DNA from 3 places in the Streptomyces johnsoniae genome. Region 1 is predicted to be linked to each of the others. Evidence: riboswitches for the same ligand, from Rfam matches in the RefSeq annotation. Region 1 holds a riboswitch; each other region holds the start of a gene.
The links. Region 1 has a riboswitch for cobalamin ahead of RM779_RS16980 (ABC transporter substrate-binding protein). Riboswitches for the same ligand answer to the same signal wherever they lie in the genome.
Positions count from the first base shown of each region.

Region 1 (2,252 bases):
GGAGGAGACGCCCAGGACGAAGGGGTCGGCGAGCGGATTACGCAGCAGCGACTGCATCACCGCCCCGCACACCGCGAGTCCCGCGCCGCACACGGCCGCCAGCAGGACGCGCGGCAGCCGTAGGTTCCACACGATCTCGTTCCGCAGCCTGGGGAGATCCGAGGTGCCCCAGCCCAGGCGGGCCGCGATGGTGGACCAGACGTCGCCGACGCCGATGGACGCCGGGCCGATGGTGACGGTCACGGCGACGGAGGCGCACAGCGCGGCGAGTCCGGCCCCCCACAGCAGACCCCCGCGGGTGGCCGGACGTATGCCGTGGCTCACTCCGCGAGCCCGTGCTCGCGCAGCGCCGCGGCCACCTGCTCGATGCCCTCGACGGTGCGGATGGTCGGGTCCATGGCCTGACCGCTGAGCAGGACGTACCGTTCGTTGCGGACAGCCGTCATGGTCCGGGTCACCGGGTGCGACTCCAGGAACGCGATCTTCTCCGCCGCGCTCTCGGCCGTCTGCGAGTCGCGGGCGAGGTCGCCGATCACCAGCACGTCGGGATCGCGGTCGGCGACCGTCTCCCAGTTGATCTGGGGCCACTCCTCGTGGGTATCGTCGAACACGTTCTCCGCGCCGAACGCGTCGGTGATGACGCCGGGAGCGCCGCAGCAGCCCGCCATGTAGGGGGCCTCGGAGTTGGCGAACCAGTACAGGAACGACACCCCGGACGCGTCGATGCCGGAGGTGGCCCGCGCCGCGCGTGCTTCGAGCTCGGCGACCAGCTCCTCGCCGCGCTCCTCTACGTCGAAGACCCTGGCCAGCTCGCGGACTTCGCCGTAGACCGTCTCCATGGTGAACGCCTGGGTGCGCACCCCGTCACCGTCGCCGCTGTTGTCCTTGCCGACGCAGTCGGCGGGGGACAGGTACGTGGGCACCCCCAGCTCCTCGAACTGCTCGCGGGTGGCCACGCCCCCCGTGCCGAGCAGGGAGCTGAAGGACGAGGAGACGAAGTCCGGTTCGGTGTCCAGGACCCGTTCGAAGGAGGGGGCGTTGTCGGCGAGCCGGGGCACCGACGCACCGGCCTCCGCCAGCGCCTCGGGCAGCGGGTCGGTCCAGGTGGCGGTGCCGACGATCCGGTCGGCGAGACCGAGGGACAGCAGGATCTCGGTGGTGCCCTGGGACAGCGAGACCGCCCGCCGGGGCGGGGCGGCGATCTCCACCGTCCGCCCGCAGTTGTCGAGCGTCAGCGGATAGCCGCTCTCCCCTGGCTGCGATGACGAGGGCGGCGAGGACGCGTCGGCACCGCAGGCGGTCAGGAGCAGAGCTCCCGAGAGGACCAGGACGGAAGGACGGACGAACTGCGCGACCGGCATGCACTTCCCCGGGTGTCGAGGGCTCGAACGCGGAACCCTGTCGGACGGTGTCCCTCCGCCGCACGACGCCGGGCGCGGAGGCCGCCAGCAGGTCTTCGGACTCGGGATCACCCGGACGAGGCGCCTTCCCGGACCGTGATCGTGGTCATGATCGTGGTCCAGTGGCCGCTGCCCCGCCCGTCCCCCTTACCGCTGCGCGTCAGTTCCGGATTCGCACCGGATTCCCTGACCCACGCACGTGTGGGTTCGACTGGCCCCGGCAAGCTATCACAGCGCGTCATTCCCCCCCGGCCGGGCCAGGCCAGGCCCGGCCAGGCCCGCCCAGGCCAGGCCCCGGCCGCCCCTGACCGGTGCGGGAAGCGATCAGTAGCGGCGCGGGAGACGGCTGCTGGCGAGCAGGGGAGACCGCCCGCACCGGCGGTACGTCAACGGGACGGCTCGGGGGCCGGTTATCCCGTTTGCCGGACGAGCGAGAGGCCGTCGACGGTGAAGCCGCCGGACCCCGAGGAGCGGACCGTCACGGTGACGGGCCCGGCGGGCAGTTCGATCCCGGTCAGCTCGTGCTCGGACCAGCCACCGGAGGAGGGGACCTCCAGAACGTTGTCGTTGCCGTCGGCGTCGGTGACCACGACCTCGCCGGCTTCCCCCCTGGCGGACAGGGACAGGGCGTAGGCGCCTTCGGGCACGTCGATCTCCTGCTGCGTGCCGCCGCCGCTGACCTGCAACGCGAACCGGCTGGAGTTCGCGCCGCCTTCGACGTTGGTCACGCTGCCGCCGGTGTTGGTCCACCCGGTCAGGTCCGAGACGATGATCCGGTCGGCCTGGAAGTCGGGGTTGAGGATGTAGTTGTTCTGCGGCCCGACCCGCCATTGGCCGGTTGCGGCGTTGAAC
Region 1 is NZ_JAVREV010000008.1:336,303-338,554, reverse strand. It holds gene RM779_RS16985 (FecCD family ABC transporter permease) at 1-324, opposite strand, end outside; gene RM779_RS16980 (ABC transporter substrate-binding protein) at 321-1,361, opposite strand; cobalamin riboswitch at 1,431-1,631, opposite strand; gene RM779_RS16975 (family 43 glycosylhydrolase) at 1,811-2,252, opposite strand, start outside.

Region 2 (2,252 bases), on a different contig from region 1:
TGCAGGCCGCCGATGTCGGGTGCGAAGCCGATGCCCGTCTCGGGCATCGCGACGCGCGAGCGTTCGGTGACGACCCGCACGCTGCCGTGCGCGGAGATGCCGACGCCCCCGCCCATGACAATTCCGTCCATCAGGGCCACATACGGCTTGGGGTAGCGCGCGATGCGTGCGTTGAGGCGGTACTCGTCGCGCCAGAACGCCCGCGTGGGCCCGTTGTCGCCGGCCAGCGCGTTGCGGTGGATGGCGCGGATGTCGCCGCCGGCGCACAGCCCGCGTGGGCCCGCGCCTTCGATGACGACGGTGTGGACCGCGGGGTCTTCCGCCCAGGCGGTCAGCGCCCGGTCCAGGTGCTGGACCATGGGGTGGGTGAGTGCGTTGAGGGCCTCGGGCCGGTTCAGGGTGAGGCGGGCCGCGCGGCCCTCGGTGTGCAGCAGGACGGGGGCTTCTGCGGCCATCATGCGGTCCATGGTGTCGTGCGTTCCCCTCGGTCTCCGGTCGGGGTCTCGGACGATCTTCTCAATTCGCGGGCGCGGCCCCCGCGCCGGGGGCTGCGCGCGTTAGGCTGGCGGCGCAGCTGGTTCGCCCTGCCCGCCAGGCAGACGCGTCGCAAGAGGGAACCCGGTGGGAATCCGGGACTGCCCCGCAGCGGTGAGCGGGAACGACCGCCGTCTTGATGCACTGGGTCCGGCCGGGCCTGGGAAGCGACGGCCACTAGGTCTCTGCCTCTGGCAGAGGTGCCCGCGAGTCCGAAGACCTGCCACTGCCCGCGCGGGACCGATTCCGCGCGGTGATCGCGGTGACCTTCGAGGGCGGGTCGGCCTGGGCGAGCGCGGCGCGGCAACCACCGTGCGGCCGCCGCCCGTTCGCCATCCCTTCGCAGCCCTCGTCCGTCCCGGCGGTCAGCAGGAGACATGCTCGCGAAGGAGAGTTTCTTGACCACCAAGTCCGCAGCCGCGGCAGCACGGGCCACCGTGTACGGCTATCCCCGGCAGGGCAGCAACCGCGAACTGAAGAAGGCGACCGAGGGCTACTGGCAGGGCCGGGTCGCCGTGGAAGACCTGCGCGGCACCGCCGCCCGGCTGCGCCGCGCCACCTGGGAGCAGCTGTCGGAGGCGGGGATCGACGAGGTTCCCACCGGCCACTTCTCGCTGTACGACCACGTCCTGGACACCTCGGTGATGGTCGGCGCCATCCCGGACCGGCACCGCGCGGCCGTGGCCGCGAGCGCCCTCGACGGCTACTTCGCCATGGCCCGCGGCACGCAGGACGTCGCGCCGCTTGAGATGACGAAGTGGTTCGACACCAACTACCACTACCTCGTGCCGGAGCTGGGCCCCGACACGTCCTTCGCCGCGGACCCCGCCAAGCAGCTCGCCGAGCTGAAGGAGGCCATCGCGCTCGGCCTGACCGCCCGGCCCGTGCTGCTCGGCCCGGTCAGCTACCTGCTGCTGGCCAAGCCCGCCCCCGGCGTCGCGGGCGACTTCCCGCCCCTGGCCCTGCTGGAGCGGCTGCTGCCGGTGTACGCGGAGGTGCTGGCCGATCTGCGCGCGGCGGGCGCCCGCTGGGTGCAGCTGGACGAGCCCGCGCTCGTGCAGGACCGCAGCCCGTCCGAACTCGCCGCCGCCGCCCGCGCCTACGGCGAGCTGGGCGCGCTCGGCGACCGGCCGAAGATCCTGGTCGCCTCCTACTTCGACCGGCTGGGCCCGGCGCTGCCGCTCCTCGCCAAGACGCCGGTCGACGGGCTCGCGCTGGACTTCACCGGCAGGGCCGCCGCCAACCTCGGCGATCTGGCCGCCGCCGGCGGGCTGCCGGGCAAGCGCCTGGTCGCGGGCGTCGTCGACGGCCGCAACGTGTGGATCAACGATCTCGAACGCTCCCTGGCCACGCTGGCCACGCTCCTCGGCCTGGCCGACGGCGTAGACGTCGCCGCCTCCTGCTCCCTGCTGCACGTTCCGCTCGACACGTCGGCGGAACGCGACCTCGACCCGCAGATCGCCCGCTGGCTGTCCTTCGCCCGGCAGAAGGTCACCGAAGTCGTCACCCTGGCCCGCGGGCTCAACGGGGACAGCGTCGCCATCGGCGCCCAACTCGCCGCCAACCGCGCGGACCTGGCCTCCCGCACCGCCTCACCCCTCACCCGCGACCCGGCGGTCCGCGCCCGGGGCGAGGCCGTCACCGGCGCCGACGCACGCCGTTCCCTGCCCTATCCGGAACGGGCCGCCGCCCAGCGCACGCGCCTCGCCCTGCCGCCG
Region 2 is NZ_JAVREV010000015.1:213,218-215,469, forward strand. It holds gene RM779_RS25070 (enoyl-CoA hydratase/isomerase family protein) at 1-458, opposite strand, end outside; cobalamin riboswitch at 576-760, shown strand; gene metE (5-methyltetrahydropteroyltriglutamate--homocysteine S-methyltransferase) at 933-2,252, shown strand, end outside.
Region 2: another riboswitch for cobalamin. It lies ahead of metE (5-methyltetrahydropteroyltriglutamate--homocysteine S-methyltransferase); the one in region 1 lies ahead of RM779_RS16980 (ABC transporter substrate-binding protein).

Region 3 (2,252 bases), on a different contig from region 1:
GTGGCAGGGGGGTGGTCAGGTCTTCCCTGGGGGACGGCTCGGTCAGCTCGGACTCCGGCTCCGGGGCGGGCGGGGTGTCCTCCCGGGTGCGGACGGGCCGGGGGCCGTCGCCGTCCGGTGGCGCCGGCTCTTCGGCGCCGCAGGCGGTGGCACCCAGCAGAACGACCAGCGTCGCGGCGCTCAACATCCTTGTCCCAGTGGTCACTTGGCCCCTCCGGCTGCGGTATTGCCGGATACTCTCTCAGACTGCGGATGGCCTCGGGCGGCTGGGAGGACCGGAGGGCCAAGGCTCCGGGGCGTGACCAGGGGCCGCGGGGGTGTCCCGCAGCAGGCGACGCGGCCACGGTGGTCGAGGCGGCCGGGTCCGACGATGCCCAAGCCGGGCGGCGACGCTCGTCGGCGTCGGGAACGCCGCGGTGTTCGCCGCGCGGAGCCCGGACGGGGCGGGTGAACGGGGGAGCGTTCACCCGCCCGTGCGGCCCGGCGGGCGGCCGCGGTCTACTCGGCCTCGGTCCAGGTGAGCGCAACGTCGTCGCCCTCGTCGAGGAGGAACTGGCAGCCGCCGACCGAGGTGGCGGTCCCGTTGACGGTGATCAGGTAGAAGTAGTCGGCGGTCTGGGCGTGCCCGGCTATCTCGGTCACCAGGTAGTCCTCGAACGACGCGTACACTTCCTCGGCGGCGGTCGGGTCGAGGGCGGAGGTGGGCTCGTCGAGAACGAGGACGGCGGGGTGGGCGGTGAGGACGGAGCCGATGGCGACGCGCTGCTGCTGCCCGCCGGAGAGGGTGCGCAGGGGGCGGTGCCGCAGGTCGGCGATGCCGAGCAGGTCGAGGGTCTCCTCGACGCGTTTGCGCATGGTGTCGGGACCGACCGCCAACTGCTCCATTCCGTAGGCGAGTTCTTCCTCGACGGTGTCGGTGACGAAGCCGGCGAGCGGGTCCTGGCCGACCACGCCGACCAAGTGCGCGAACTCCTGCGGGGAACGGCTCTGCGTGCTCTGCCCGGCGACGGTGACGCGGCCGGAGAGCCGACCGCCGGTGAAGCGCGGCACGAGTCCGTTGACCGCGCCGAGCAGCGTGGACTTCCCGGCGCCGGTGCGGCCGGCGACCAGGCACAGTTCGCCCTCGCCGATGTGCAGGCGGACGCCGCTGAGGGCCGGGCGCTGTGCACCGTGGTAGGCGAAGCCCACCTCGCCGAAGACGATCACGCGACGGCCTCCCTCGGCTGCGGGAGCGGCGGCGGGGCGAGGACGGCGGGCAGCAGCCCCGCGAGCACGGCGAGCGCCGGGAGCGCGGGCACCTCGGGCCAGGACAGCGGGGTGAGCGAGGGGTACAGGTCGGCGGGGTCTCCACGCCGCGGTCCGTGACAGTGGGAAGCGGTCTCACGTGCGGCGCGAGTGATCCGACTCACGGCACCCAGGCGGGCGCCGCTCACGGTTGCAGGTCAGTGCCGGATTCTCACCGGCTTCCCTCGGCCGTACGCGTATGCGGTTGTCGATCTGCCTTGCGGCAGACGTGAGTTCAGGTCTCGGTCCCCTCGGCCTGTTCCTGGGCGAACTCCTCGTCCTCGCCCGACCATTCGGCGGCCTCCGTGGGCGCGGGGCCAGGGGCCTGGGTGCCGCCGGGGGATGGCGTGGCCCCTTCGGTTTCCGCGCCCGGCGTCTCCCCCGGCTCCGCGGAGTCCTCGGCGCCGGGCTCGCCGGAGGCGCCGGGACGGGCCGGGCAGGGACCGGGAGGGCTAGAGTCGAAGGCATGGGTGAGGACGCGACGAGCGTGCGGGTCGATGCGTGGATCTGGGCGGTCCGGCTGGCCAAGACCCGGTCCGCGGCAGGCGCGGCGTGCCGGGCCGGGCACGTGCGGGTGAACGGCGAGCGGGTCAAGCCCGCGCACCCGGTGCGGACCGGCGACGAGGTGCGGGTGCGGCAGCCGGACCGGGAGCGGCTCGTCGTGGTGTCGCGGCTGCTGCGCAAGCGGGTCGGCGCGGCCGTCGCCGCCGAGTGCTTCGTGGACAACAGCCCTCCGCCGCCGCCCCGCGAGGTCACGGCGGCGCTGCCGGTGCGCGACCGGGGCACGGGCCGGCCCACCAAACGCGACCGCCGCGAGATGGAGCGGCTGCGGGGGCGGTAGCGCCGCGCGTCCCGGCGGTATCAGTCCGTCACGCGGCTGCCGCTGCGGTAGGCGAGGTCGTGGTACTCGGGGTGCCGCTCCAGCCAGCCGGAGATGAACGGGCAGGGCGCGAGCACCCGGAGCCCGC
Region 3 is NZ_JAVREV010000015.1:151,333-153,584, reverse strand. It holds gene RM779_RS24825 (hypothetical protein) at 1-205, opposite strand, end outside; partial or broken gene RM779_RS24820 (ABC transporter ATP-binding protein) at 661-1,206, opposite strand; cobalamin riboswitch at 1,343-1,469, opposite strand; gene RM779_RS24810 (RNA-binding S4 domain-containing protein) at 1,610-2,125, shown strand; gene RM779_RS24805 (GNAT family N-acetyltransferase) at 2,146-2,252, opposite strand, start outside.
Region 3: another riboswitch for cobalamin. It lies ahead of RM779_RS24820 (ABC transporter ATP-binding protein); the one in region 1 lies ahead of RM779_RS16980 (ABC transporter substrate-binding protein).